One region of the Thioalkalivibrio sp. ALJ1 genome, then DNA from elsewhere that is predicted to be linked to it. Evidence: predicted binding sites of a transcription regulator. Region 1 holds the regulator's gene; each other region holds the start of a gene.

Evidence for each region. Region 1 encodes FliA, which starts transcription of late flagellar genes. Its sites were predicted from a motif close to GCTAAAGTTNNNNNNNNNNCNGCCGATA; they were not measured.
Region 2: a site for FliA is predicted at 4,449-4,476, ahead of F462_RS11170 (methyl-accepting chemotaxis protein). Genes of this name have one in related genera too.
Region 3: a site for FliA is predicted at 4,241-4,268, ahead of F462_RS00430 (methyl-accepting chemotaxis protein). Genes of this name have one in related genera too.

The regions. Positions count from the first base shown of each region.
Region 1 is NZ_KN050684.1:2,107,447-2,117,453, forward strand. It holds gene fliR (flagellar biosynthetic protein FliR) at 1-392, shown strand, start outside; gene flhB (flagellar biosynthesis protein FlhB) at 394-1,545, shown strand; gene flhA (flagellar biosynthesis protein FlhA) at 1,545-3,647, shown strand; partial or broken gene flhF (flagellar biosynthesis protein FlhF) at 3,723-4,818, shown strand; gene F462_RS12275 (MinD/ParA family protein) at 4,987-5,811, shown strand; gene F462_RS12280 (RNA polymerase sigma factor FliA) at 5,808-6,575, shown strand; gene cheY (chemotaxis response regulator CheY) at 6,617-6,997, shown strand; gene F462_RS12290 (protein phosphatase CheZ) at 7,108-7,884, shown strand; partial or broken gene F462_RS14105 (Hpt domain-containing protein) at 7,929-8,331, shown strand; gene F462_RS12295 (chemotaxis protein CheA) at 8,466-10,007, shown strand, end outside.
Region 2 is NZ_KN050684.1:1,861,331-1,871,337, forward strand. It holds gene F462_RS11155 (LysR family transcriptional regulator) at 1-71, shown strand, start outside; gene F462_RS11160 (N-acetylglutaminylglutamine amidotransferase) at 174-1,958, shown strand; gene F462_RS11165 (DUF488 domain-containing protein) at 1,966-2,391, shown strand; gene F462_RS11170 (methyl-accepting chemotaxis protein) at 2,432-4,369, opposite strand; gene F462_RS13850 (hypothetical protein) at 4,570-4,716, opposite strand; partial or broken gene F462_RS13680 (N-acetylglutaminylglutamine amidotransferase) at 4,718-4,939, shown strand; gene moaB (molybdenum cofactor biosynthesis protein B) at 5,240-5,776, opposite strand; gene rluB (23S rRNA pseudouridine(2605) synthase RluB) at 5,836-6,825, shown strand; gene F462_RS11185 (endonuclease III domain-containing protein) at 6,832-7,470, shown strand; gene F462_RS13500 (LapA family protein) at 7,527-7,742, shown strand; partial or broken gene F462_RS11190 (hemerythrin domain-containing protein) at 7,716-8,420, opposite strand; gene F462_RS11195 (hemerythrin domain-containing protein) at 8,429-8,971, opposite strand; gene F462_RS11200 (hypothetical protein) at 9,106-9,504, shown strand; gene F462_RS11205 (biotin/lipoyl attachment domain-containing protein) at 9,507-9,959, shown strand; gene F462_RS11210 (glutaredoxin family protein) at 9,974-10,007, shown strand, end outside.
Region 3 is NZ_JQIW01000003.1:108,536-118,542, forward strand. It holds gene argF (ornithine carbamoyltransferase) at 1-416, opposite strand, end outside; gene F462_RS00415 (acetylornithine transaminase) at 413-1,609, opposite strand; gene F462_RS00420 (superoxide dismutase) at 1,712-2,293, opposite strand; gene F462_RS00425 (SLC13 family permease) at 2,502-4,004, shown strand; gene F462_RS00430 (methyl-accepting chemotaxis protein) at 4,336-6,246, shown strand; gene F462_RS00435 (amidohydrolase family protein) at 6,683-7,546, opposite strand; gene F462_RS00440 (glutaredoxin family protein) at 7,642-8,097, opposite strand; gene F462_RS00445 (DsrE family protein) at 8,426-9,022, opposite strand; gene phoU (phosphate signaling complex protein PhoU) at 9,090-9,812, opposite strand; gene pstB (phosphate ABC transporter ATP-binding protein PstB) at 9,824-10,007, opposite strand, start outside.

The DNA.
Region 1 (10,007 bases):
TCTTCGTAATCTTCTCGACCTTGCTGTTCCTGGCCATGAATGGGCATCTGATTGCGCTCGAGCTAATGCTAACCAGCTTCGAGACCATGCCCATTGCGCCGACGGGTCTGAATGCCGAGGCGTTCCATGCGTTGGCGGCGTTCGGCTCCATGATGTTTGTCGGCGCGGTACTGGTCGCCTTGCCGGCGGTCGCGTCGCTGTTGTTGGTGAATATCTCCATGGGGGTCATCACCCGCGCGTCGCCGCAGCTCAACATCTTCGCGGTGGGCTTCCCGATGATGATCCTGATGGGTTTTGTGCTGCTGATGTTCACCTTACCCGGCCTGCCGGAGCGCTTCGGGGAGTTGATGTTCGAAGGCTTCCACCTGATGCAGACGCGGATGGGTTTCTGAGATGGCCGAGAACGAGAGCGGACAAGAAAAAAGTGAAGAGCCGACTCCGAAACGCCTGCGCGAGGCGAAGGAGAAGGGGCAGGTGCCGCGCTCGCGTGAGCTCAGTACGTTCCTGGTGCTGATGGCGGCTGGGAGCTTCATGTTGATGTTCGGTCCGCACATGGGCGCGCAGCTCGCGGATCAGACGGGCAACCGCTTCGATATCGAACGCGAGATGGTGTACGACTCCTCCTTGCTGTTGCCGTACTTGGCGGAGGAGATCTTTCGCACGCTGCGCATGCTGTTCCCGTTGTTTGGCGTGCTCGTTGTCGCCGCGATGCTGGCGCCGATCGTAATTGGTGGGGCCAATTTTTCGTGGAAGGCCGCGGCTCCCAAGGCCTCTAAGCTGAATCCGCTGAAGGGCCTCAAGCGCATCTTCTCTTGGCAGGGCTTGATGGAGTTCGGCAAGACCTTTGCCAAGTTCGTATTGATCTCCAGCGTGGCGGTGGCGGTGCTGGCCACGTTCTCGGACCGACTGCTCATGCTTGGATACGAGCCGCTCCATCAGGGGATTGCGCATGCCGCGCAGTTGGTCCTGGGAACGTTCATCGCGGTCTCGGCGGCGTTGATCTTGGTGGCGGCGATCGATGCCCCGTTCCAGATGTGGAACCACCAAAAGCAGCTGCGCATGACTCGCCAGGAGGTCAAGGACGAATACAAGGAGACGGACGGCAAGCCCGAGGTCAAGCAGAAAGTGCGTCAGTTGCAGCAGGAGATGGCGCAGCGCCGGATGATGGAGGAGGTGCCCAAGGCCGACGTCGTGATCACCAACCCGACTCACTATGCGGTGGCGATTGTCTACGAGGCTTCGCGCATGGCGGCGCCGAAGGTCGTGGCCAAGGGCGCGGATGAAGTGGCGGCCTCGATCCGCGCTGTGGCTGATGAGCACGCGATCATCCGTGTCGAGGCCCCGCGCGTGGCACGCGCCATCTATTTCACCACCGATCTGAATCAGGAGATCCCGAACGGGCTGTTTGTGGCGGTGGCGCGCATTCTCGCTTACGTCTACCAGCTCAAGCGCGCCGACGCGGATGCCGAAATGCCGGGTGACCTGCCGGTACCCGAGGACTACCTGGATCCTGACAAGCAACGCGGTAATCGGAGGAATCGCTAATGGCCTTCTTCGACCGCCTCGGGAACGTGGGCAAATGGGGGCTGGGCGCGCCGATCCTGTTGGTCGCGATGCTCTCGATGATGGTACTGCCATTGCCGCCGTTGGCATTGGACGTACTGTTCACCTTCAACATCGCGTTGTCGCTGGTCGTGATCATGGTGGCGGTGTATACACCGCGACCGCTTGAATTTGCCGTATTCCCAACCGTTCTGCTGGTCGCCACTCTGCTGCGTCTGGCGCTGAACATCGCATCCACGCGCGTGATCCTGCTGGAGGGGCATACCGGAACCGACGCCGCCGGCAAGGTGATTCAGGCCTTTGGTGATTTCGTGGTCGGTGGGAACTACACCGTCGGCCTGGTGGTGTTTGCGATCCTGATTATTATTAACTTCGTTGTCGTTACGAAGGGGGCTGGGCGCGTGTCCGAGGTCAGCGCCCGCTTCACGCTGGATTCCATGCCTGGCAAGCAGATGGCGATCGATGCCGATCTGAATGCCGGCATCCTCAGCCAGGAAGAGGCGCGCAAGCGCCGCGAAGAGATCGCCAGCGAGGCGGATTTCTACGGCTCGATGGACGGTGCCTCCAAGTTCGTTCGCGGGGATGCGATCGCGGGCATCCTGATCCTGTTCGTCAACATCATCGGTGGCTTGACCATTGGTGCGGTGCAGCACGGGATGTCGCTTGGCGACGCCGCCACCAACTACGTGCTGTTGACCATTGGCGATGGCCTGGTCGCGCAGATCCCCTCGCTGGTCCTGTCGTCGGCCACCGCCATCATCGTGACCCGCGTGACCAGCAGCCAGGACATGGGCCAGCAGGTCTACGGCCAGATGTTCTCCAACCCGCGCGTGTTGTATGTCGCGGGTGCCGTGATTGCCGCACTGGGCGTCGTACCGGGGATGCCGAATGCGGTGTTTCTGGGTCTGGCCGCGCTGATCTTTGGTTGGGCCTACCTGCTCAGGCGGCAGAGCCGCCAGGCCGAGGTGGAGGTTGAACGCATCGCACCGGAGTCCGAGTCTGCAACCCGCTCGGAGGATCGCGATCTGACCTGGGAAGACGTGCCGCCGGTGGATCTGGTGTCCCTGGAGGTCGGCTACCGCTTGATTCCGCTGGTGGATCGCACCCAGGACGGACAGCTGATGGGCCGCATCAAGGGGGTTCGGCGCAAGTTGTCGCAGGAACTGGGTTTCCTGCTGCAGCCGGTGCATATCCGCGACAACCTCGAACTGAGCCCCAATGCCTATCGCATCAGTCTGCTCGGAGTCACCGTGGCCGAGGCCGAGGTGTTCCCCGATCGCGAGTTGGCGATCAATCCGGGCGAGGTCTTTGGAACGGTGCCGGGTACGCCCACCAAGGATCCGACCTTCAACCTGGACGCCCTGTGGATCGATCCGGCGGATCGGGACCAGGCCCAGGGGGCGGGCTATACCGTGGTGGATTGTTCGACCGTGATTGCCACGCACCTGTCGCAGGTGTTCCGCGAGAACGCTCACCGCCTCATCGGCCACGAAGAGGCTCAGCATTTGCTGGACCAGCTGGCCCGGCATTCTCCGAAGCTGGTGGAGAACCTCGTTCCCAAGACTCTGTCGCTGTCGATCGTGCTGAAGGTATTGCAGAACCTGCTGGCCGAGCAGGTCTCGATTCGCGATCTGCGAACGATCGCCGAAACCCTGGCAGACGAGGGCGTGAAGAGTCAGGATCCCGGCGCTTTGACTGCCGCCGTGCGCGTCGCATTGTCGCGTTCGATCGTCCAGGACCTTGTAGGACCGGAGGATGAGCTGCCATTGATCGCACTGGACCCCTCGCTGGAACAGCTCTTGCATAAGTCCCTGCAAGGCAGCTCGGGCGGGACGGTTGGATTGGAGCCCGGACTGGCGGAACGGTTGCAGCGTTCGGTGGCCGATGCGGCCCGTCGTCAGGAAATGGCCGGACAAGCGGCGATCCTGGTGGTGGCACCGGAGATCCGGTCCTGGATTGCCGGGTGGCTGCGCGGCGCGGTTCGTAGCCTGACGGTGCTGGCCTTCACCGAGATCCCGGACAACCGTCGGATTCGAGTGGTGGCCACCGTGGGTCAGGAAGAATCACAGAAACAGCCGGCCTGAAGGTAAGCGCCTGAGAACGGGTGCCGAAGAACGAGCAAAAGGGTTCCGTCGCGCAAGCGGCACAGGAGATAAAGCATGAACGTCAGACGATATCGGGCCCGGGACATGCGTGACGCGATGCGTCAGGTGCGCGAGCAGCAGGGCGAAGATGCGGTGATTCTGTCCAGCCGGCGCGTCGATGGTTGGCTGGAGGTGGTCGCCGCGCTGGAAGACGGTGAATCCTCCGAGCCGATGCACGAGCCGGAAAGGACACGCTCCAACAGCCCAGCGCGCCCGTCCGCCGAACGAGCACCGGAGCAGGGGGGGGGCTCCTGGCCAGCCGACCCGGAGCTGAAGGCGATGCGTCAGGAGCTTCGCGACCTGCGCAGTCTGATGAGTCGACAGTACGCCGAGAGCGAAGAGGCCCGATGGGCTGCGCGCCATCCGCTGGCGGCCGAGTGCAAGGCGCGCCTGATGGATCGGGGCTTCAGTGAATCCCTGGCACGTAGTCTTGCGGGTAGCATTCTGGATGACAGCTCCCCGGAACAGGCATGGGAGCGTCTGCGCGCCCGCTTGTCGGGGGCGATCGCGACGCATCGCCCAACCATTCTCGACGAAGGCGGATTGCTGGCAATGGTCGGACCCACAGGTGTCGGCAAGACCACCACCCTCGCGCGGATCGCGCTGCGCCAAATCCGTCGCATGGGCCCGGATTCGGTTACGCTGGTTACACTGGACTCACAAAGGATCGGCGCGACGCGGCAGCTGCAGGCCTTTGCCCAGATGGCGGGGGTCTCGGTACGTGCGTTGCAAAATGCGCGTGAATTGCGTGACCTGGCCCGGCGGGTGGAGGATGGACACCTGATTCTGGTGGATACGGCGGGGCAGGCCCCGAACGCAGTGGAAGAGGAGTCGTTGTTTGCACATCTGCCGCCGAGCATTCGCGCCGAGAGCTGGCTGGTGGTTTCGGCCACTACTCAGGGCAACACCCTGCGGCGGGTGCTCGAGGCCTTCCGCAAGGCAGAGCCTTCGGCGCTGGTGTTGACCAAGCTGGACGAGGCCGAACAATTAGGTGAGGTGTTGTCAGTGCTGCTGGATCAACATCTGGGGCTGGGATTCGTCAGCGATGGCCAACGCGTCGCGGAAGACTTCCATCGCGTGGATACCGGCCATCTGACCCACTTGGCACTGGATGACGACGCGGATGGTTCCATGGCTAAAGCAAACGCCCGCGAGACCTGGGCCGCCGAGCGCCTGGCGGAGATGGACCCGCCCCGCCGAGCGCGCTCGCAACCGCGCCCGGTCACCAGTGCCGAACCCGCGAGCCTGGAACTGATTCAGCCGGTTGGAAAGGGCCGTTATGCCACGCACTAACAAACCCTTGAAGGTCATCGCAGTCGCCTCCGGCAAGGGTGGCGTTGGCAAGACCAATGTCTCGGTCAACCTGTCGGTAGGACTGGCTCGGCTGGGGCGCGAGGTGATGCTGTTCGACGCGGATCTGGGCCTCGCCAATGTCGATCTCTTGCTTGGCTTGCGGCCGGAACGAACGCTGCACGACCTCGTGACCGGCGAGGTGGAGAGCCTGGAGGAGGTGTTGGTCCAGGGGCCGGACGGGGTGAAGGTGGTGCCATCGGCTTCCGGCATCGCCGCGATGGCGAACCTAACCCCGGCCGAACATGCCGGGCTGATCCATGCTTTCAGCGCCTATCGCAAGCCGTTGGATGTGTTGATCGTGGATACCGCAGCAGGGCTGCAGGAGTCCGTGACCTCGTTCTGTCGCGCGGTTCAAGAGACCCTGGTGGTGGTTTGTGACGAACCCGCATCGATTACCGATGCCTACGCCCTAATCAAGGTGTTGCACCGGGACCACGGCATGCGTCGTTTCCGCATGGTGACCAACATGGTCAGCGGGCGCGAGAGTGCCGACCGCCTGATGCAGAAACTGAATACCGTTTGCGGCAACTATTTGCCGGAGGTGGTCCTGGACCTGGCCGGCTATATTCCCGTGGACGAGCACCTCCGCAAGGCGGTGCAGAAACGCGCGCCGGTGGTCCAGCAGTATCCCGGCAGCCCGGCGGGCAAGGCCTTCGCCGAGCTGGCCCGGACGGTTGATCGTTGGCCGGTCGGCAAGGGTGACCACGGAGGCGTCGGATTTTTCGTGGAACGAATGCTCCAGAGCGCATGATGGCGACCCGAAATCGACTTTCCGGCTACCAAACAACGTCCACCGCATCCGGTGGGCACGAACGGCTGATTGCAGATCACATCGAACTGGTGCATCGGATCGCCCATCATTTGATGGCGCGCCTGCCGTCCTCGGTACAGGTGGATGACCTGATTCAGGCGGGAATGATCGGTTTGTTAGAGGCTGCGCGGCAGTTTGAGGGCGGCCAGGGCGCCACTTTCGCGACCTATGCCGGGATCCGAATTCGCGGTGCGATGATTGACGAATTGCGCCGTAGTGACTGGACGCCGCGTTCGGTGCATCGCAATAGCCGCCGCATCGCCTCCGCGATTCAGGCGGTCGAGGCGCGCGAAGGCCGGGCCGCACGCGGTAGCGAGGTTGCGGCGGAGCTGGAAGTGCCCATCGATCAGTATTACGAGATGCTCCAGGATCACGCCGGTGCCCATTTGTTCGCGCTGGATGACCTCGGCGGCGGCGATGATGGCGCCGATCGGGTGATTGAGGGTCAGGAGGCTTCGCCCGCGCGGAATATGGAAGCGGGCGAGTTCCGCGAGGAACTGGCCGAGGCATTGGGCGACTTGCCAGAACGCGAGCGTCTGGTGCTTTCGCTGTACTACATCGAGGAACTGAATTTGCGCGAGATCGGTGCGGTGTTGGGCGTGACCGAGTCGCGTGTCAGCCAAATCCGCAGTCAGGCGGTGATCCGCCTGCGCGCGCGCATGGGGTCGTGGCTCGAAGACGGCACGGCTTTGCAGTTATTCTAAAACCCACCCTACGAATCCCGGAGTGACGTGTGGACAAGGGAATGAAAATTCTCATCGTGGACGACTTTTCCACGATGCGGCGCATTATCAAGAACCTCTTGCGCGATCTCGGCTTTAACAATACCCAGGAAGCCGATGATGGGAGTACCGCGTTGCCGATGCTGCAAAACGGTGACTTCGACTTCCTCATTACGGACTGGAATATGCCCAACATGCCGGGCATTGATTTGCTCAAGGCCGTCCGGGCGGATGCCAATCTGAAGTCGATGCCGGTGCTGATGGTGACGGCAGAGGCCAAGCGCGACCAGATCGTGGAGGCGGCGGAAGCAGGTGTGAACGGCTATGTGGTCAAGCCGTTCACCGCTGAAACCCTAAAGGAAAAGATCGATAAAATCTTTGAACGTATTGAGGCACAAGGATAAGTTTGTGCCGATAGCGGACCATTTTGGATTGGCGCCAAAGCGGCCCGGTTCGCCTGTAAACACCGCCGGGAGGCATATCCTGGCGGCGGGGTTTCAGCAAGAGGCTTTTCATGACTGAACAGGAACATCCGCCGCGTGACGGACAGCTCGATCTCGCCCGCAAACTCGTCGAGCGACTGGAAGCCGGTGACGACACGGGTGCCCGGGCGTTGGTCCAGGACCTGGCGCGTCCTTATGACCGGGAACTCTTCGATGAACTGGGCAAACTGACTCGAGACCTCCACGAGGCCTTGCAGAGCTTCCGCGGCGACTCGAGACTGGTCGAACTGACGCGGGCCGAGATCCCGGATGCGAAGGAACGCCTGAATTACGTAGTCACGATGACCGAACAGGCGGCACACGACACGATGAATGCGATCGAGTCGAGTCTTCCCATTGCCGAGTCCTTCAGCCAGCAGGCCGCTGAGCTGACAGAAAAATGGACACGGTTTCGTAACCGCCAGCTATCGGTGGATCAGTTCCGGGATTTCGCCCGGGATCTGGATGGCTTCTTTGCCCAGGCCGGTACCGATACGGAAGAACTTCGGCGACTGCTCTCCGAAGTGCTGATGGCCCAGAGTTATCAGGATATTACGGGGCAGGTCATTCGTCGTGTAATCCAGCTGGTGACAGACCTGGAGGAGAACCTGGTCTCCCTGATCCGGCTATCCAGTGGCCGCATGGAGCAGGTGGAGGCGGCCGAGGCCTCCATCGAGCAGAGCAAGGACGACCGCGAAGCCAATCGCAAAGGGCATGGCCCGAGTGTGCCAAAGACTCAAGATTCCAGCGAAGATGTCGTTCAAGGACAGGACGAGGTGGACGATCTGTTGTCGAGCCTGGGCTTTTGACAGCACCCCTCATGCGACTGGCGCCACGGGATTGGAGAGACTGAATGGCCATCGACCCCAACGACGAAATCCTTCAGGACTTCCTGATCGAGGCCGGGGAACTTCTTGAGGGGCTCAACGAGCAACTCATTGACCTGGAGCAAAACCCGGACGACCGGGAGCTTCTGAATGCGGTCTTTCGCAGCTTTCATACGATCAAGGGCGGTGCCGGCTTCCTGAGCCTGGACGCGCTGGTGACCGTGTGTCACCACGCCGAAGATGTCTTCAATCTGTTGCGCAATGGCGAGCGTCGGGTGGATAGCCACCTGATGGACACCATGCTTCGGGTGCTGGATAGCCTGAACGTCATGTTCGGGGATCTGCGCTCCGGTGTCGATCCGACGCCGGCAGAAGCGGATTTGGTCGAAGATCTGCGCCGCATGGCCAAGAACGAAGATGTGGCCGCTGCTCCGTCCTCACCTTCGGAACCGGAACCGGAACCGGAACCGGAACCTGAGCCTGAGCCTGAGCCTGAGCCTGAGCCTGAGCCTGAGCCTGAGCCTGAGCCGGAACCCGAGCCCGAGGACTCGGCTGCGGACGGAATGGTGGGGGCTGGTGACGAGATCACAGACGACGAGTTCGAAGCGCTTCTGGATACCCTGCATGGGGACTCTGCGCCCGCACCCGTGGCCAAGGATTCGGAGTCCGATCCGGCCGGTGGCACGGACGGTGATGTGGATACCGCTGCGAGCGGCGACCTGATCAGCGACGACGAATTCGAGAATCTGCTGGATGAATTGCAGGCCCGGGGCGAAGGTCCTGCGGCGACGTCCACAAGCGAACCCCGCGAACCCGCAACGCCAGAGCCGGCCCCCAGTGCCCCGTCCGAAGAGCCTGCCAAAGCGGAGGTCGGCTCTGGAGGGCAGGGTGGTGGTGCCCGCGCAGGCGGGGGCGGCGAGGCTGGAGGCCGCTCGGCCCCGCAGGGCGAAACCTCCGTCCGCGTCGACACCGAGCGTCTGGACGAGATCATGAATCTGGTTGGCGAGCTGGTGCTGGTGCGCAATCGCCTGAGTATGCTGCGCTCGCAGCATGTCGACGACGAGTTGGGCAAGGCGATCAGTTCGTTGGCGCTGGTGACTTCGGATCTGCAGACCTCGGTGATGAAGACGCGGATGCAGCCGGTGAAGAAGGTCTTCAATCGCTTCCCCCGAGTCATTCGCGACCTGTCGCGCAATCTGGGTAAAGAGATCGAACTGGAGATCTTCGGTGAGGATACCGACCTCGACAAAAACCTGGTCGAGGCGCTCTCCGATCCGTTGGTCCACTTGGTACGAAATGCAGTAGACCACGGTATCGAGACCCCGGAGGTGCGCGAGGCCGCCGGCAAACCGCGCAAGGGGACCGTGGTGCTGGGTGCGGCGCAGGAAGGCGACCATATTGCACTCCTGATCAAGGATGACGGCGGTGGCATGGATCCTGATGCCCTGCGTCGCAAGGCCGTGGAGAAAGGCCTGATGGAGCCCGCCATGGCTGAGCGCATGACGGATCGCGAGGCCTTCAACGTGATCTTCATGGCTGGTTTTTCGACCAAGACGGAGATCTCCGATGTCTCCGGCCGCGGGGTCGGCATGGACGTGGTCAAGACCAAGATCTCGCAACTCAACGGCATGATCGACATTGAGTCCGAGATTGGTGTCGGGACCACGCTGCGCGTCAAACTGCCGCTGACGCTGGCGATTTTGCCGGCCTTGATGGTGATTCTGGATGGGCGCCGTTTCGCGATCCCACTGGCCTCGGTTTCGGAAATCCTGGACCTGGATCTGACCAAGACGCACTACGTGGATGACCAGGAGGTCATCATCGTGCGCAAGCACGCGCTCCCGATTCACTACCTCAAGCGCTGGCTGAAGCCTGGCCACGAGCCCGAGCCGAGCAAGGAAGCCCATGTGGTTGTGGTGCATACTGCCGACCGTAAGGTGGGGCTGGTGGTGGACGACCTGGTGGGACAGGAAGAGGTAGTGATTAAGCCTCTCGGTCAGAATCTGCAGGGGGTGAAGGGCCTCGCGGGGGCAACCATTACGGGGGATGGTGGAATCGCGCTGATCCTCGACGTCTCGGACCTGGTGACCATCTTGATGCGGCAG
Region 2 (10,007 bases), 250 kb from region 1:
GTGCCGGCGTGGCCAGCCAGTCCCTGATGGAAGCGCTGGAGCAAGCCTTCCGGGCGGACCCCCCTTCCTGACGGGAATTCCCTGGAGGAGCGTGCTCGCACGCGAAGCCCCGGCCCACGTCGGACTTCGGGTGATCGCGCCGAACCCAACAAGAATCAACAAGGATCGAACCGATGTGCGGGATCGCAGGAGAATTTGTCTGGGGTGAACGCCGGGCCAGCGGCGAGGCCGTGGCCCGCATGCTGCCCTGTCTGGAACGACGCGGGCCGGATGCCGATGGCCTGTGGGCCTCCGGGCGGGTGGCGCTGGGTCACCGGCGGCTGTCCATCCTCGACCTGTCGCAACGTGCCCATCAGCCAATGTTCGACCCGGAGACCGGGTTCGCCCTGGTGTTCAATGGCGCGATCTACAACTTCCGCGCGCTGCGCTCCGAACTGGAAGGCCGCGGCCACCGTTTCTTCTCCACCGGCGATACCGAGGTCATCCTGCGTGGCTACGCGGAGTGGGGCGAGGGGATCGTCAGTCGCCTCCACGGGATGTTTGCGTTCGCCCTGTTCGACGGCAATGCCCAGCGTCTGCTGCTGGCGCGTGATCGTATGGGGATCAAGCCGCTATATCTGGCGCGTATGGGCGACGGGATCCGCTTTGCCTCCAACACCCAGGCGCTGCTGGCGGCGGGCGACGTGGACACCGAGCTGGATGCCGAGGCGCTGCACATGCTGTTCTCGCTGCATGCGGTGGTGCCCGCGCCGCGCACCGTGCTGCGCGGCATCCGCAAGCTGGAGCCAGGACATTACCTGAGCATCGATGCGCGCGGGCAGGAACGGCTACAGCGCTATTGGACACTGTATGCCCACCGCCCGGAGCCGGTCGTGTCCGACGCCGAGTGGCAGGAGCGTATCGAGCACAGTCTGCGCAGCGCCGTGCGCAAGCGTCTGGAGGTGGCCGATGTGCCGGTGGGCGTACTACTCTCCGGCGGGCTGGATTCCTCCCTGCTGGTCGCGCTGGCGATGGAGGAGGGGGCACAGGACCTGCGCACCTTCACCGTCGGCTTCGAGGACCAGCCGGAGGAGAAGGGCTCGGAGTTCGAATACTCCGATCCGGTCGCCGAACGCTATGCCACCGACCACCAGGCGACCCTGATCCCCAACGACCAGGTCCTGGCCCGGCTGCCGGAGGCCGTCGGCGCGATGGCCGAACCGATGTTCGGTCAGGACGCGGTGGCCTTCTACCTGCTCTCGGAGCAAGTGTCGCAGCACGTGAAGGTGGTGCAGTCTGGCCAGGGGGCCGACGAGGTATTCGGCGGCTACTTCTGGTATCCACAGATGGCGGAGGACCGCCACGGCGACTGGGTGGAACGCTTCCGCCGCCACTACTTCGACCGCGACCATCCGGAAATGGCCGAGATGCTGCAGCACCCACCGGCCACCGACATCACCGGGGATTGGCTGCGCGAACAATTCGCCGAACTCGAGACCGACCGCGCCGACTCTTTCATCGACGCGGTGCTGGCGCTGGATGTGACTACACTGATCGTGGATGACCCGGTCAAGCGTGTGGACAACATGACCATGGCCTTCGGCCTGGAGGCACGGGTCCCGTTCCTGGATCACGAGCTGGTGGAGACCGCCGCCGCGATGCCGCCGCACCTGAAGCTGGGCGACGGCGGCAAGGACGTGCTGCGCCGCATCGCCCGCGGGCGTCTGCCGGACGCGGTGCTGGACCGGCCCAAGGGCTACTTCCCGGTGCCGGCCCTGAAGTACGTGCGCGGCGACTTCCTCGAGTTCATGCGCGACATCCTCACCTCGCGCGCCTCGCGCGAGCGCGGGCTGTACCAGCCGGACTACATCGACAAACTGCTGGACGCCCCCGACCAGTATTTCACCCGCATCCAGGGCTCCAAGCTCTGGCACGCGGCCCTGCTCGAGTACTGGCTGCAGACACACGTGGATCGGTAAGCGCTGCATGGAACGAGTGCGGATCCGGCGTGTGTACGATCCGGTGAATCCCGACGACGGGTACCGCGTGCTGGTCGACCGCCTGTGGCCGCGGGGGATCAAGAGATCCGCGCTCGCACTGGACGCCTGGGAGAAAGAGATCGCGCCGTCCTCGGAGCTGCGCCGCTGGTTCGCGCATGACCCGGGTCGCTGGCGCGATTTCTGCCGCCGTTACCAAAAAGAACTGGAGGGGGCCCCCGAGGCGTGGGCTCGTTTATTGGCGTATACCCTCCATGGTCCCCTGACCCTGCTGACGGCCACCCGAGACGTGGACTACAGCCACACGGTGGTGTTGCGTGATCTTCTCGACGCCGAATGGGCCGAGGCAGAACCAGCGGGGGAGCGCGCTTCGCCGGTGTGCTTTGAACCCGGAAGCGGAAATGACACGGAGTAGATCGCTCGGCTCCGTGTCTCCCCGCGCTTCCTGACCGGCGTCAGACCTTGAAGCGGTTGACGATTTCGCGCAGCTGCTCCGACAGCCCGGCCAGGGTCTCGCTGGCCTGACCCATCTGCACGACGTTGGTTGCGTTGTGCTCGGAGACCTCGCTGATCGAGTGGATGTTGCGGTTGATCTCGTTGGAGGTCGCCGACTGTTCTTCGGCCGCGCTCGCGATTTGACGCGTCATGTCCTCGATCTTCTCGACCGCGGCAACAATCTGTTCGAGCGATGTGCCCGCCTGGTTGACCTGATCCACACCATCCTGGGCTTGGGTCTGGCTGGCGGCCATCGCCGTTACAGCCTGATCCGCGCGCTTCTGAACCGCCTCGATCATCTGCTGAATCTCGGTGATCGATTCCTGGGTGCGGACGGCAAGGTTGCGAACCTCCTCGGCGACCACAGCGAAACCGCGACCATCCTCCCCGGCGCGCGCCGCCTCGATTGCAGCGTTCAGCGCCAGCAGATTGGTCTGGTCAGCAACGTTGTTGATGACCTGCAGGATCTCGCCGATGTTGTCGCTGTCGCCCTTGAGTGCGGTGATGACTTCCGCGGTGCTCTGGATCTCGTTCGACAGCTTGTTGATCGAGGTGACCGACGCGCTTACCACGTTGCGGCCACTCTGGGCCTGTTCCGTGGTCTCTCGCACGACATCTGCCGTGCTCTGACTGTTCCGGGCGACCTCCTCGACGGTTGCAGTCATCTCGTTGATCGCCGCGGCCGCGTCGCTGAGCTGGGCGTTCTGACGGTTTACACCCTTGTCGGTTTCTTCGTTGATGTGCGAAAGCTCGGTGGCGGCCGAGGCCACTTCCTCCGCATGTCCGCGGACGTTGCCGATCAATTCGCGCAGGCGGGACTGCATGGTGGCGATGGCCGCAAGCAGCGAGGAGTTATCCCCCTTGCGCAGCTGAATCGGGACGGTCATGTCGCCTTCCGATACCTGGCGGACGATGTTCGAGGCGTAGGCGGGGTCGCCCCCCAGCGTGCGCAGGACGTTGCGGATCACGCCGAGGCTGATCAGCGAGGCAACGATCAGGATGACGATAGTGAGGCCGACCACCAACCAAAGTGCGCGTTGCAGTTCGGCCAGTGCGATCCCTTCGTCGAGCTCCATCAGCAGGCCCCAGCCGAGCAGGGGGATGTCGGTGTAGCTGCCGATCACTGCGGTGCCGATCGCGTTCTCGTATCGGCCAACGCCGCTGTCACCGGCAGCGATGGCCTGTGCGGCACGAGTGTCGATCGCCCGGTCAGTATCGGGGGCTGAACCAACGGGTGTGACGGGGCGGCGGTCGTGGTCCACCAGGTAGATTTCGGAACCCTCGCCAAGATCGATTGCGTTGACACGATCGAAGATTGCGTCGAGCTGCACGGCGCCCCGCATCACCGCGATGGGTTCGCCGTCCGCCCCCTCAATCGGGATTGCGACGGTGCTGACCCGATTGCCCGTCGCGCGGGAGACTACCGGCCGTGAGAAGGTGTCCTCCCCACTGATCGCGCTTTGGAACCATGCCCGGTCGGGCACATTGAAATCGTTCGCCTCCTCGCGGCTGAGGACGTGCGCTTGGCCGTCGAAGGACACTCCTACCTCGCCCATGCCGTCGGCGTTCACGACAAAGATCGTGTCGTATTCGCCGCGCAGCGAGGCGATCTGCTCGAGCAGGTGCTCGAGTTCATCGAGTTCCATTTCCCGGGCAGCATCGAGACCTGCCAGATAGCGCATTTCGTCCTGTCGCCCCACGAGCCACTCGGTAAAGGACTGCGCGTTGGATTCGCCCATTGCATGAAGCCGGTCGATGGTCGCGTCGGTGTAGGAGGCCCGGTATTGCAAGAAGATGAGGGTGGCAACGATGAGGATCGCGCCTACGATAAGAGAAAGGATCATCAGCGTCAGGCGGGTGCCGAAGCCGGCTCTGGACAGGGGATTCAGGGATCTCATCGCGTTGGCCTTCCATATCGCTGTTGTATTCGTCGGTCGACAAGCAGATTCGCCTCTGCGATGCAACCGCTACAGGGGGTAACGGCACGCTTATAGGCTTTTTTAGCGCATTTTAGGAATTTTTCTTGTGGCAACCGTTGACAGCGTGCCGGTGCGGGCGGGCGTCCCGACAATCGAGGCGCTTCATCCTGCTTCGGGCTTTATTCGTTGCGAAACAAGGTTGCGAAGGGTCCGTGGAGGGTCTCGCGCCACAACAGGATGATCGCGACGTAGAGGTAGGCCGGCATGAGGATCTCGAGGCCTTCCTCGAGGCGAGGAAACAGCCCGCTGGGGTGCGCCAATTCCACGCCGAAGGGCTACTTCCCGGTGTCGGCGCTCAAATCACGTGCGCAGCGACTTCCACGAGTTCATGCGGGGCATCCCCAGCTTGCGCGAGCGCGGGCTGTACAGCCGGCCTACATTGACAGGCTGCTGGACACACCCGGCCAGAACTTCACCCGCATTCAGGGCTTCAAGCTGTGGCACGCGGCCTTGCGCGAATACTGCCTGCAGACCCACTTGGATGCGTGATCAATGGGCGTATAGCACCACCAAGCACACGAAGGCACGAAGAAGGTCCAGGGCGGGTTGCACCACGGAGCACAGGACAAAGTCGTTGATTGGCTTGCAGCTGAAGTACGTGCCAAACACATCGAGCTGCATTGGGGGTGAACCCCTTTAGATGGGCTATTCCCGCCCATGACGCTCGCGCCCTTCACCCGAAATGCCTCGACCCGCCTCCGTGTACTCCGTGTCCTATGTGGTTAATCCACTCTTGACCTTGACCTTCTTCGTACCTTCGTGTGCTTCGTGGTGAAATCCGAATTTCCCTCAGGACTCTTTCAGGCGCGGCATCAGCATCGTCAGGTTGCAGGGCATGGTGCGGTCGTCCAGTTGGGCCTGGATGATGCGGTCCCAGGCGGTGCGGCAGGCGCCGGTGGAGCCGGGCAGCACGAACAGGTAGGTGCCGTTGGCCACCCCCGACAGGGCGCGGGACTGCAGGCTGGAGGTGCCGATCTCTTCATAGGACAGCATGCGGAACAGCTCGCCGAAGCCCTCGATGGTCTTGTCCAGCAGCACCGAGGCGGCCTCCGGGGTGCCGTCACGACCGGTGATGCCGGTGCCGCCGGTGGTGATCACCGCGTCGATCTCGGGATCGGCGATCCAGCGCGAGAGCTCCGCGCGTATGGCGTAGATGTCGTCCTTCACGATCCCGCGATCGGCCAGGCGGTGGCCGGCACCCTCGAGGCGTTCCACGAGGGCATCGCCGGAGCGGTCCTCCGCCAGTTCGCGGCTGTCGGAGACGGTCAGGACGGCGATGTTCAGCGGGGTGGTGACAGGGGAGGTATCCGGCGCGGAAGCGGTCATGGCAACGTCCTGTTGGTGTATCGTGGCGCCCATCTTAATGAGTTGCTGGAGTTCCGGGAATGTCGGAGCGGGTACAGAAGGTCCTTGCGGCGCGGGGGCTTGGTTCGCGGCGCGAGATCGAGGGCTGGATCGAGCGCGGCGAAGTGCAGGTGAACAACCGCACGGTGAAGCTGGGCGACCAGGTCGGCGAAGGCGACGTGATCCGCGTGCGCGGGCGTGTAGTGCGGCAGCCGGATTACCCCCATCGCTGGATTGTGTATCACAAGCCGGTGGGCGAGATCTGCAGTCGTTCCGACCCAGAGGGGCGGCGGCCGGTGTTCGCGAGCCTGCCCCGGCTCAAGGGGCAGCGCTGGGTGGGTGTGGGCCGCCTGGACCTGAATACCTCCGGCCTGCTGCTGTTCACCACCGATGGTGAGCTCGCGAACCGGCTGATGCACCCGAGCATGGCCATGGAGCGCGAGTATGCGGTGCGAGTATTGGGCGAGGTGCCCGAGGCCACGCTGACCATGCTGCGCGAGGGTGTGGAACTGGAAGACGGTGCGGCGCGGTTCGATAGCCTGCAGGAGCAGGGCGGAGAGGGCGCGAATCACTGGTATCACGTGATCGTCAGCGAGGGGCGCAACCGGCTGGTACGACGCCTGTGGGATGCGGTCGGGGTGACCGTCAGCCGCTTGATCCGGGTGCGCTACGGGCCGGTGGTCCTTGGGCGGGGCCTGAAGACCGGCGCTGTGCGCAATCTGGAGCCGCGTGAGGTGGCGGGGCTGTACGAGGCGGTGGAGTTGCCGATTCCGGAAGCGGTGCGACCGCGCGGTCGAGGCGGGCCACGCCGTGATAAGCGCCCGGACAGTCGGTCTGGGCAGCCCGGCAAGAAAGCGCCTGTGCGCAAGTCACGCAATAGCCGCGCGGCCCGCGAGGATGGCTGGAGTTCGTCGGCCCCGAAGAAATCCGGCAAGCCGGACAGCGGACGGCGGGGCACAAAGCCCGCAAGTGGCCGCTCGGGCAGCAAGCCGACGGGGGGCGGGAAGCCGGGCGGCCGTCGCCAGCGGTAGCGCCGTATGCGGATTCGTGAGCTGCTGGAGACCTTGCGCGCGGAGTATGGCGACCTGCAGTGGTGGCCGGCGGATACCGCGTTCGAGGTGATGGTCGGTGCGGTACTGACACAGAACACCAGTTGGACGAACGTCGAGAAGGCGCTGGCCAATCTGCGCGCCATCGACGCGCTGTCACCGGACGGGCTGATGGCCTTGGGCCAGGAGGAACTGGCCGGGTACATCCGCCCCAGCGGCTATTTCAACGTCAAGGCGGATCGTTTGCGCCACCTGCTGGCATTTCTGGACGAGGCCGGTGGTGTGGAGGGTCTGGCATCGCTTGAGACCGATGCGCTGCGCGCTGCGTTGCTGGCGGTGAAGGGCGTGGGGCCGGAGACCGCCGACGATATCGTGCTGTATGCCTTCAACCGGCCCGTATTCGTGGTGGATGCCTACACCCGGCGCCTGTTCGAGCGCCTGGAAATCCCGCAGGCGCTTGACCACTATGATCGCTTGCGCGCCCATGTGGAGGCCGAGGTGGGCCCCGATGTCGCAGCACTGAACGACCTTCACGCGCTGATCGTGGAGCATGGCAAGGAGCGTTGCCGACCGCGGCCGCGTTGCGAGGGCTGTCCGCTGCAGGGCCGCTGTTACTATCCCGGTTGACGCGCTGTTCGCGTAACCGGAACCTCTACGTTTGTCGATTGGCCAGCGAGGTCTGAATGCGGTACGTCTACACGTTCCTAATCCTTCTTTTCGTCGCTGTGGTCGCGATTTTCGCGATCCAGAATTTGCGTCTGGTCACGCTCAACTTCCTGGCCCTGCACGTGACCATGCCGCTCTCGCTGTTGATTGTCGGGATCTATTTGTTGGGCCTGGTATCCGGCGGCGCACTGGTGGCCTTGATTAAGCGCTGGATTCGTGGCGCCAGTCGCTAATTGTGCGCTGGCAAGTAATTCAGCGGCTTCATCAGGGCGCTCGCGCAGGGCGCGACTCCAGAGTGGGAACAGGTTCTGTTCCTCGCGGCCCTCGTGTTTCGCCAGTGCCCCGGAGATCAGAGCGAAGAACGGGGCCACCGCCCAGGCTTCGTCCACGCCTTCGCTGAATTCGTGCTCCAGCATCGTGGTCTGTTCCAGGATCTCGTCGTGTTCGCGCAGCATGATGGAGGTCGGGTCCTGTCCATTGGGGCTGCGGGGCAGGTCGAGGAGCGGCACGATCATTTCATTCTCCACCTGGATGTGACGGTGCAGTCCATCCACATAGGCGTGGAAATCCGGTGCGGCCCCCTCGAGGTCGCCGGCATTGACCTTGTGCAGGGCGCTGGCGAACAGGCGGTCGATGCGCAGGTGATCGCGTTCCAGAAGATCCACTAGATCCACAGGGGCGACGTCGTCGCGGCGCTGCACCGAGAGCTTCCAAAGCGGTGGACCTTCGGCAAGGGTTTGCCAGTGGATTGCATGGCGCAGTTGCTGGCTGATCGCATCCATCAGCAGCTTCGGTTCTTGATCCAGCCAGACCTCGAAGACCTGTGCGGTGCGCAGTTCTCGCAGGGTGTAGTAGGCGCGGGTATGGGCGTGTTCGGCCAGCCCGCGAAGATCGAGAACAAAATCCGCCATGTCAGGGTTCAATCGGCGGTTGGCTGGATGCCACGGCGAGCAGCCATCGAGGCGCCGATGGCGCGGCGGTCCTCCGGCCCCAGCAGATACTCGGCAAACGGGAGCACGGCGCGTTCCTCCAGATCGAGGTGAACCCGGTATTGCTCGATCCACGCAGCGGCGCCGGTGAGCTCCGCCCGCTCACCGCTTGCGATGCGTTCCAGGTCGGGCTCCAGGCGATCCCAGCCGGCCTCGATCTCGGTGTGTTCGGCCGTGAGGCGATCCAGCCATTCGCAAAGCTGTGGGTGGCTTTCGGAGTGGTCGCAATGGCGCCGTAGGAGGGGGAAGAGGTCTTCGTCTTCATCCGCATGATGGTTGGGTGCCGCCTCGTGGAAATACTTGAGGATTCGGTCCGCCGCAGTGCGAGCCTCCTCATCGACACCGTTGTCCTGCAGATGTGCCGGCAGGCGCTCCAGGATATCCAGGGAGTTGAAGATCCTGCGATGGCAGGCCCGCAGCAGCTCGATAGGTTGCTGGAATCCAGGGATGGGTTTGTGAAGTTGTAAGTCCATTGCGGGTTTTGCGTCTCGAAAGTTACCTTGAGGCAAGACTTTTACGGAAACGGCTGATGGCCGTCTTGATTTCGATCAATATATACAAAATATAACTTCACGTACGCTGTGCAAAACCCGACAAGGAGCGTTCCATGCATCCTCGCAACCGGATGTTCATTCTCGCAGCCCTGATCTACGCCCTGCTGGGCGGGCTGCTCGGCATTGTCTGGCTGGCACAGCCGGGGCTGATCCCGGGCAACGTGCCGCGCATCCATGGGCACCTGATGCTGCTGGGATTCGTGATCATGATGATCTACGGCGTGGGCCTGCACGTGCTGCCTCGTTTTTCAGGGCGCTCGTTGTTCTCCGAACGTCTGGGGCACGCGCAGTTCCTTTTGGCGAACGTCGGACTCTGGGTGATGGTCGCAGGCTGGTTGCTGTTCCATAACCCGACCGTCGCGGTCGGTGGTGCGATGGCCTGGGGGGCGATGATCCTGTTTGCCGTGAACATCGCGCTGACCGTGCGGCACTACGGACCGAAGGGGGCCTGAGCATGGCACGCGAGGAATACAGCGGCTGCGAATTGCCGGGTGACCTGTTCTACGACCTGGATTATGTCTGGGTGCGTCCGGAGGACGACGGGACCTTTACCCTCGGGATTACCGATCCCGCCCAGACCATGGCCGGGCGGGTGCAGTACTTCCGTTTTCGCAAGCCGGGTTCGCACCGGGCGGCGGGCAAGCCGGTGGCGCGTCTGGAGTCCGGCAAGTGGGCAGGCGGCATCCCGACCCCGTTCGACGGCATCATCGAGCGCATCAACCCGGCGGTGGAGGCCGATCCCGGTCTTGTAAACGTCGCACCCTACACCGATGCCTGGGTCGTGGTGATGCGCCCGGACGACCCGGAAAAGGCGCTGGAGCGGCTGCACACCGGTCCCGAGGCGATCGCCGGCCTCAAGCAATGGATCGACCGCTACGACATCCACTGCATGCGCTGCGCGGACTGAGGGGAGACGGACTCATGAAGGTGGAACTGCTGGTGTCCGAATGGTGCG
Region 3 (10,007 bases), on a different contig from region 1:
TCTGCCAGCAGCTGAGCCGGGTGTTCCAGGTCGGTCAGGCCATTGATCACGGGCACGGACGAGTGTTTGGCGAACAGTTCGAGCTTCTCGTGCTCGTAGGTGCGGATCATCACGCAGTCGACCATGCGCGACAGCACTCGGGCGGTGTCCTCAATCGGCTCGCCGCGGCCTAGCTGAGTGTCGCGTGGGGACAGGAATAGGGCATTCCCACCCAGTTGCTGCATGCCCACTTCGAATGACACCCGGGTCCGGGTCGAGGATTTCTCGAAGATCATGCCCAGGGTTTTGCCGCGCAGCAGGTCGTCGTGATGCTCGCCGCTCTTCAGTTGCTGCTTGAGCTCGATGGCCCGCTGCAGCAGGGCACGGGTTTCGTCTCCGGAGAGATCGAGGAACGAGAGATAGTGACGTGGGTTCATGCAGAGACCTCATTGACGGGTTTGGACGTCAGAAAGGCGTCCACCAGGTCGGAGACGGTTATGGCGATCTGTTCGACCTGCTCGTCGTCGATGATCAGCGGCGGGAGCAGGCGGATGACAGACCCGGCGGTGACGTTGAGGACCAGGCCCCGTTCCAGGGCCGCCATGACCAGTTCGCCTGCGGGACGGTCGAGTTCGACCCCGATCATCAGGCCGCGTCCGCGTACGGCCACCACGCCCGTGTGGTCCTCCAGACGCTGGCGCAGGCGTTGCAGGAGCAGCTCGCCCTGGCGTGCGGCCTGCTCGCACAGGGCCTCGTCCTGCATCACATCGAGCACGGCCAGGGCCGCGCGACAGACCAGCGGGTTGCCGCCGAAGGTGGTGCCATGCATGCCTGGGTTGAACAGCTCGCGGGCCGCGCCGGCCACCAGGTTGGCGCCGATCGGGATGCCGTTACCGAGGCCCTTGGCCAGGCTCAGTACGTCCGGGGTGATGCCCTCGTGCTGGAAGGCGAACCAGTATCCAGTGCGGCCGATGCCGGCCTGGATCTCGTCCAGCATCAGCAACCATTCCTTGCGGTCCGCCAGGTCGCGCAGCTGACGCAGGTAACCGGGCGGCGGGACATGGATGCCGCCTTCGCCGGTAACCGGCTCGACCAGGATGGCGACCACGTCGGGGTCTTCGGCCAGGGCCTCGACGGCGGCCGCATCCCCGTGCGGGACGTGCACGAAGCCTTCCACTAGTGGCTCGAAACCCTCGCGGATTTTGGCGTTCCCGGTGGCGGACAGCGTGGCCATGGTGCGGCCGTGGAAGCTGCCTTCCATCACGATGATCTTCGGCGTGCTAATGCCCTTGGCGCGGCCATGCAGACGCGCGAGCTTGATCGCCGCCTCGTTGGCTTCCGCCCCGGAGTTGCAGAAGAAGGCGCGGTCCATGCCTGACAGGGCGCACAGGCGCCGGGCCAGTTGCTCCTGTAGCGGGATGCGGTAGAGGTTAGAGGTATGGACCAGCGTGTTGGCCTGGTCGCAGACGGCATGCGCCACCTTGGGGTGGGCGTGGCCCAGCCCGCACACGGCGATGCCAGAGAGCGTGTCCAGATAGCGGTTGCCCTCGGTATCCCACAGCCAGGCGCCTTCACCGCGTGCGAATGCGATCGGCAGGCGGTTGTAGGTGTTCTGCAGGGCATCATTCATGGGTTTCTCCAAAACCAAAGAGCCGGCGGAGGACCGCCGGCTCGATGAAAGGCGTAGCCGCGTCATGCGGCCGAACACGCCTAGTGTAAGCCGCTTGGGGCGTTACTTCATCTGCTGGGCAACAAAGTCCCAGTTCACCACGGCCCAGAAGTTTTCCAGGTACTTCGGGCGCGCGTTGCGGTAGTCGATGTAGTAGGCGTGTTCCCAGACGTCGCAGGTCAGCAGCGGGGTCTTGCCGTCGCGCATCGGGTTGGCGGCGTTGGAGGTGTTCACGATTTCGACGGAACCATCGCTGTTCTGTACCAGCCAGGTCCAGCCCGAGCCGAAGTTGCCGACCGCGGATTCGTTGAACTTCTCCTTGAAGGCGTCGAACGAACCGAAGGCGCTGTTGATCGCATCAGCCACCTTGCCGGACGGCTCGCCGCCGGCATTCGGGGCCATGCAGTTGAAGTAGAAGGTGTGGTTCCAGACCTGGGCACCGTTATTGAAGATGCCGCCGGCGGGGGCCTTCTTGATGAGGTCTTCCAGCGAGGCATTCTCGAACTCGGAACCCGGCAGCAGGCCGTTCAGCTTGGTCACGTAGGTCGCGTGGTGCTTGTCGTGATGGTATTCCAGCGTTTCGGCGGAGATGTGCGGCTCCAGTGCGTTCTTGGCATAGGGCAGTTCGGGCAGTTCGTAGGCCATGAAAGACTCCTTGTGCTGTGTCGTGAGAAACTGCGTGGCGGCGCGCCCCGAAGCAGGACCGCCACCGAACTCGACAACGATAGTCACCTTGCCCAAGCGATGCAATTTCCGATGATTCCGCTCGGTCTTGTAATGGGGGGAAAACTGTTCTCGATTAGTGTTTCTTCAGTGGTTTTTCGAATCCCTGATCGCCTGAAAGACGAGGTAGATGGCCGATCGTGACGATAGTACGCAGCCGGACCAGGCGGAGTTGCCTGGAAAAACGCCGGTGAACTGGCGCGGCCGGTTCGGGTTGCTGCTTGGGCCACTGATCTTCGCGCTGTTCCTGATAGCGCCGGCACCGGCAGGCTTCGATCCCGCCGCCTGGTGGGTGCTGGGGCTGACTCTGTTCATGGCGATCTGGTGGATTAGCGAGGCTTTGCCGTTGCCGGTGACGGCGTTGCTGCCGATCGCGATCCTGCCGATCCTCGACATCACGTCGATGGAGTCGGCGACCGCCCCCTATGCCAACCCCATCATCTTTCTCTTTATGGGCGGGTTTGCGATCGCTCTGGCGGTGCAACGCTGGGACCTGCACCGGCGCATGGCGCTGGCGATTGTGGCGCGCTCCGGTAATCGTCTGCATATGCTGGTCGGGGCCTTCATGCTGGCGACCGCTGGGCTGTCGATGTGGGTCAGCAATACCGCGACCGCGGCGCTGATGCTGCCGATTGCCCTGTCCGTCCTGGGCCTGATTGAGCGGGGTGCCCCGCCGCAAGAGCAGGATGTGGCCTCGCGGCGCCCTGCGCTGGCCTTGCTATTGGGGATCGCGTTCGCGGCGAACATCGGCGGTATGGCCACCATCATTGGGTCGCCACCGAACGCCCTGACCGCGGCCTATCTTGGGGACCGGCACGGGATTGAGATCGGTTTTCTGGAATGGATGACCCTGGGATTGCCGCTGGCCGCGATTCTATTGGCGATGGCCTGGTGGCTACTGACGCAATGGGTGTTTCCTGTGCACCGGGTGGAGCTGAGCGGTCTACGTAGCTTGCTGGACGAGCAGCGAGCCTCTGTCGGTCGATGGTCGGCGGCGGAGAAACGGGTGGCGGGGGTGTTCGTGCTGGTCGCGCTGGCGTGGCTGACCCGGCCATCGCTGGAGGGGCTGCTGCCGATCTCGTTGACTGATGCTGGAATCGCGATTCTGGGTGCGGGGTTGTTGTTCCTGATCCCCTCGGGCTCGCGCGAGCAGCGCCGCCTGCTGACTTGGGACAACACCCGCGAACTACCCTGGGGTGTACTCCTTCTGGTCGGCGGCGGGTTGAGCCTGGGGGCGGCGATCGAGTCCAGCGGGCTGGCGGCGCTGGCGGCCGATGCGCTGGTGGTCGCACAGGTCTGGCCACTCATCTTGATCATGGCCGGCGTGGCTTTGCTGACGATGACGCTCAGTCATGTGACCAGTAACACCGCGACGGCGGCTACGTTGCTGCCCCTGGTGACCGCGTTCGCCTTGAGCATGGATGTGCCCGTGTTGTTGCTCGCACTACCCGTGGCGTTTGCTGCTTCGGTGGCTTTCATGCTGCCGGTGGCGACCCCGCCGAATGCCATCGTGTTCGCCAGCAATCGGTTGCGAGTGCTGGATATGGTGCGCGGTGGCGCGCTGTTGTCGGTGGTCGCGTTGGTTCTGATCAGCCTGGCGGTCTATGTCTTTGCCGAGGCGTTTTTGCTATAGGGAGACGCTGCTTTACGCGCGGGTTTGCGCTCGAGTCGCTTTGGCTTACATTTTATGCGCGGTTACTGCCGTGCAGCCATTCTGCACAAGGGAATCGCAACGCGGTTCGCGCACCCGTTTCTGGTCAACAACGGCCGGCCGAGCCCGCTCTTTCAATCAGTGTCTCCCCAGCCGCTTACGCCCGGTCATGGGTCGGTGTCTCCCCGGTGTTCTTGTGGGGAAAAAGGCTCTACGGGGTTCAAGTTTTAGCATTCGCCGCCGCTAGTGGGGTGACGGACCTGACTTTCCCGCGGTGCCGACTGGCATCCGATTGATCGAAGGAACTGGATAGATGTTCAACAACATTCGAATTGGCGTGCGGCTCATGGTGGGCATCATTGGCGTGGTGGTCCTCGCCGTGGCGCTGACCCTGGTGGTGGTGGTGAATGCCCTGGGGACGATGGCAGATCGTGCCGAACAGCGTGAGCTGAACGACCTAACCGGGCAGTTGCTGGATCGCCTGGATCAGGAAGCCGTGCGGGCAACCGCCATGGCCCAGGCCGTCGCACGTATCCCGGATGTCGAGGAGGCCATGGCCAATGGCGACCGGGAACGCTTGGCCGCGATGACCGTGCCCAGCTTCGAGTCGCTCAGCAGCGATTTCGGGGTGAGTCAATACCAGTTCCATACCCCGCCGGCGACCTCTTTCTTGCGTGTACATCGCCCGGATCGCTACGGTGACGATCTGTCTGGCTTCCGCCAGACCGTTGTGGATACCAACGATCGGCAGGCCCCCATCTCGGGTCTGGAAGAGGGTGTGGCAGGCCTGGGTATCCGCGGTGTCGTGCCGATCGCCCAAAACGGCGAGCATGTCGGCTCCGTTGAGTTCGGCTTGTCCTTCGGCGAACCCTTCTTCGAGCAGTTCACTGAAGAGCTGGGCGCCCCGGCTGCACTCTACCTGCGCGACGACGGTCGGTTCTCCCGCTTTGCTGGCACCATTGAGGGTGATGCGACCTTTACTGATGCGGAGATGCGTGGGGTGCTGGAAGGCGAGGAACGGGTGCGTAACGTCACCTATCAGGGCGAGCCGATGGCCGTCATCGCGCGTCCGGTGCTGGACTTTTCCGGTGATGCAGTCGGTGTGCTCGAACTCATGGTTGATCGCAGTGCCTATGTCGCGATGGCCCGCAATGCGACTGGAACGGTTGTGATGGTAGGCGCGCTTGCCGTCGTGCTGGGTGCCCTGCTGGCCTGGTTCCTGACTCGCAGCATTGTGCATCCGTTGTGCCAGACGGTGGTGCGCCTGAATGACATCGCCAGTGGGGAAGGGGATCTGACCCGCAAGCCGGAGGTTTCCGGAAAGAATGAACTGGGCGACCTCTCGATTGCCTTCAACCATTTCGTAGAGAAGATCCGGGTGCTGATCCAGCAGGTGGCTGCCGGGTCCGATCAGGTGGCAGCCGCCGCCACCGAGCTGTCCGCGACGAGCGAGGAGACCAACGAGCAGGTGCGCCGTCAGAAGGCGGAGACCGACCAGGTTGCCACCGCAATGAACGAAATGACGGCGACCGTCCAGGAAGTGGCGCGCAACGCGTCGGATGCCGCCGCTGCCGCGCGCAGCACGGACCAGGACGCCACTGCTGGCCAGCAGGTTGTGCAGAAGACCGTCAGCACGATCAATGGACTGTCCACGCAGGTGGAGAGCGCGGCGGATGTGGTGAGTCGCCTGTCGCAGGATGCCGAGCAGATCAATAAGGTCCTCGAGGTGATCGGTGATATCGCGGATCAGACGAATCTGCTGGCTCTGAACGCGGCCATCGAGGCGGCGCGTGCGGGCGAACAAGGCCGTGGCTTTGCCGTGGTCGCGGACGAGGTGCGCACGCTCGCGAGTCGTACGCAGGACTCGACCCACGAGATCCAGCAGATGATCGAGCGGGTTCAGAACGGTACCCGCGAGGCGGTCCAGGCGATGGAGGACGGGCGCGTTAAGGCGCATGCGAGCGTCGAACAGGTGAACCTTGCCGGCGAGTCGCTGATTGCGATTACCCAGTCCGTCACTCGTATCAGCGACATGAACACGCAGATCGCCAGCGCCGCGGAGGAACAGTCCACGGTGGCCGAGGAGATCAACCGTAACGTCGCCAATATCACCGAGGTACTGGACCAGACCGCCGCCGGATCGGAACAGATCCGCAATGCTTCCGAGGAGCTGTCCAAGCTGGCTTCGCAGCAGCAGCAGCGCGTGGGTCAGTTCAAGGTCTGATCACGCCCCAATGCCCGTAGCCGAGCCCGCCATCCTCGTTTCGAGGGGGCGGGCTTTTTCATGCGTGTGGGGGCGAAGGGGTTGATTCGCCACGGAGTGCGCGAAGGCACGAAGAAGGGCTGGGTCAAGGGCGAAGACCGGTCTACAGGAAGTGGGGAAGATCGGAAGAGAGATTGATGAGGTAGTGGAACTGGCAGGACTCGCCGGGGAGGGTTGGTGTGAAGGCCGGTGCTAGAGGACACGCGGGCGGGGGCTTCGCGGGCAAGCCCGCTCCCACAGGGGCGATCGGTGCGCCTGGTGGACCATCGTTTCGAACGGGTCCCGGGCGGTTCTGGCCGATCTATCCTTCGCGACTTCCAGTCTTCCTGTGAGTCGCCATTGACCTTGGCCCAGCCGTTTTTCGTGCCTTCGTGCACTTCGTGGTGAATAGTGGGCTTTACGGAGCGGGGAAGAGGCGTTGGCCGTTTTCCCAGGCGATCATGCGAGCGACGTTGTCGGGGAGCTGCATCAGCCAGTCTCGGGTGCCGTCTTTTAGCACGGTGAAGTGTTCCCAGCGTGCGAGGCTGAAGGTGTCATTGCCGATCAGGAAGCGATCGGGATAGTCGAGAAATAGTTCGAACCAGTCGGCGTCGATAATCCCACCGGGATTGATGCGCGGATTGCGCATGGAGACGTCGATGACCATGTTGGGGTGACGGATCAGGTAGTCGCGTACCAGTGATGGGTAGGCATAGGACCCGGCATGGGCCCAGAGGATGCGTACCTCGGGCTGGAGAGCGTAGGCATGGTCGATTACGGCCGGGTCGCCATGGATGACGATCCAAAGATTGCGTTCCACCGCCAGTTCGAGCAGGTCTTCGAAACTCGGCGCAAAGCGGTCATCCGCCTGGATGTGGAGTTCGCCGATGCCACGCCAGGCCACGGCGTCGCGGTCCAGAATGGCCTCGACCTGTTCGCGCAGGTCCTCAACGTACATCCAGTCCATCTTGCGCCCGAGGCGTTGAGAGATCTCGAGAAACGGGATAATGCGCGCCTGGCTGGAGGATTCGAGCGACTCGATCAGCGAGGCTCGGGGGGCCATCATGATCGCGGCCTCGATAAGGTTTTCCTCCAGCGTGCGAGCAACGGCATCAGGGGGGAAACGCTCGGCCTGGGTGTCGCGATAGTGGAGGTGCGCGTCGAACAGCGGTTCGATCGCGTGGCTTGGGCTGCAAATTAGCAGTAGCGGACCTAGCAGAAGGGCTGCGGCGGCAACGGTTATAACGTGGGGAAAGCGGCGCGGGGCGGTCGTCGATTCCATTCTGCGAGTTCCTCTAATACGGGAACTCCAATTTTATACCGTAGAGTGCGACAGGGCGGGCCTCACGGTCGAGGGCGTCGCAGCTGCGCGGGGCTTCAGGCGCGGCTATCCCCAGAGACGGTGGTGTCATTCGAAGAGCGATTGGAGTGGCCATCTCCGTGGTTGGGGTCGAAGCGTTCGCGCAGGTACTGGCCGATCGCGTCTGACTCGTACAGCCAGCGGACGCTCCCGTCGGCTTCCTGGATGCGCAGGCAGGGTACCTGCAGCTTGCCGCCCTCACTTTGTAGTTCCTCGCGCCACGCGCCGGCGGCCTGTGCGTTGCGTAACTCGATATCCAGCGAGAGACGCTGCATGGTTCGCCGTGCGCGGATGCAGAACGGGCATGCGGGGAAGTGATAAAGCGCGAGTTGGCGCGTCTGCTCATCGACCTTGGCCTGGTCAGCCGGGTCACGCTCGATTCCACGCGGGCGCGACAGGCGCTCGCCGATCAGCATGAACGGGGTGAGCAGCAGGCGTACGCCACGGAAGAACCATCGGATAAGAAATCGCATGGCCGAAGAATGCCACAGCAACCCGCGCCCAACACAACACCCCGATCCTCTGTAGCGTTAGTCATGCTGGGTCAAGGGCGTTTTTCACCACGAAGGGCACGAAGGCACGAAGAAGGTCAAAACCTTGTAACCACAGAGTTCACAGAGGACACAGAGAACGGCAAAACCCATGGTGGGATGGTGGCTTGGGCAGCCCGAAGCGATCATTCGACAGGATTATTCTACGGTCTTGACCTTCTCCGTGCCCTCCGTGGTGCAATCGCCGTTGACCTGGCCTGTCTTCCTGCCTTCGTGCGCTTCGTGGTGAAAAAGCCCTTTCAATGAAGGATCAGGGGGTGCCGAAGTCGAATTGCCAGGGGTCTTCTTCGGGGGCGTCGAGAAGCGAGGGGCGCAGGCGGATGATCTCGAAGCCGAGTTCGCGGTAGTCATCAATGCGATCGGGTGCGAGGTCGGCGACTTCGACGAACTCGGCGAAGGCATCGGCCTCTAGACCGCGCCAGTCAGCGAAGGTGCCGCAGACCGCGACGTTTACGCCCTCGTCGCGGACCAGGGCCTCCACCTCGGAATGCAGGCCTGGGTGCTGGGCCGCTTCGCTGCGAGTCAGGCTGAACTGCTCCGCGCCGTGCGCCACCACGGCGACCGGATAGTCCGGATCGCGTTCGCGCAGCCGGGCGATGTTGGCCCGGATCTCGGGCAGAAGCGCGGAGAGCGCCGCGCGGTCATTCTCGATGATCTCGAAGACCACGCCCTCGGGGAGTTCGTCGCGCTTCAGGAGTTCGAGAATGGCGTCCGAGGGTTCGCCCTCGGGTGTAGCGTCGGGGGCGCTGAGCGGGTCAGCTGCCAGTGCGGGCAGGACGAACAGACACAGGGTCACAAGCCCGCCGAGGCGGGTGGAAAATATACTGGCGAGTCGATGTGGGCTCATGCCCCCTATTCAATCGGGCGCGTGTTCAGGACGCAAACGACCGCGTCCTTTCTGCGATGGACTCCAATCAGTGGCGGTCGCCGGTGGCTTGCTCGGCCATCTGGTCGTAGCTGGTGTGGCGCACGTCCTTGCCCTTAACGAAGTAGACGACGTACTCGCAGATATTGCGTGCGCGGTCGCCGATACGTTCCAGGGATCGGGTGGCCCAGATGATGTCCATCAGGCGCGGTACCGAGTCCGGCGAAGCGGTCATCTGCTTCATCAGTTTCTGGGTGATGGTCTCGTACAGGCTGTCGATCTGGATGTCGAGCTGAGCGACGCGCACGGCTTGATCCACGTCCATGCGGGCGAAGGCGTCGAGGGCGCCACGGGTCATCTCGCGGGCGTGTTCCCCCATGCTCGCGATATCCGCCATCGGGGCGCTGTTGCGGTCCTCGTCCAGCAGGTGCAGACCCATACGGCCCACGCGCTCGGCTTCGTCGCCCATGCGCTCCAGGTCGGTAATGGTCTTGATCACCGCGATCACCAGGCGCAGGTCGGAGGCAGTGGGCTGGCGCCGCGCGAGGATGTGAGTGCACTCCTCGTCGATCTCGACTTCCTTGGCGTTGACCTGGTAGTCCGAGGTCATCACCTTTTCAGCGAGTTCGACATCCCCCTCGACCATGGCGTGGACGGCATCGGCGAGTTGCTGCTCGACCAGGCCACCCATGGCCATCACCTGCTTGATGATGTCCTCGAGCTCCGCATTGAACTGCTGCGAGATATGCTGTTTGAAGAAGGTCTTGTCCATGGTGCGTGTCCTCAGCCGAAGCGGCCGGTGATGTAGTCCTCGGTCTGCTTCTTGGCAGGCGAGGTGAACAGGGTGTCGGTGTCGGCGTATTCGATCAGTTCGCCCATGTACATGAAGGCGGTGTAATCGGACACGCGCGCAGCCTGCTGCATGTTGTGGGTGACGATGACCAGCGTATAGTCCTTCTTCAGCTCG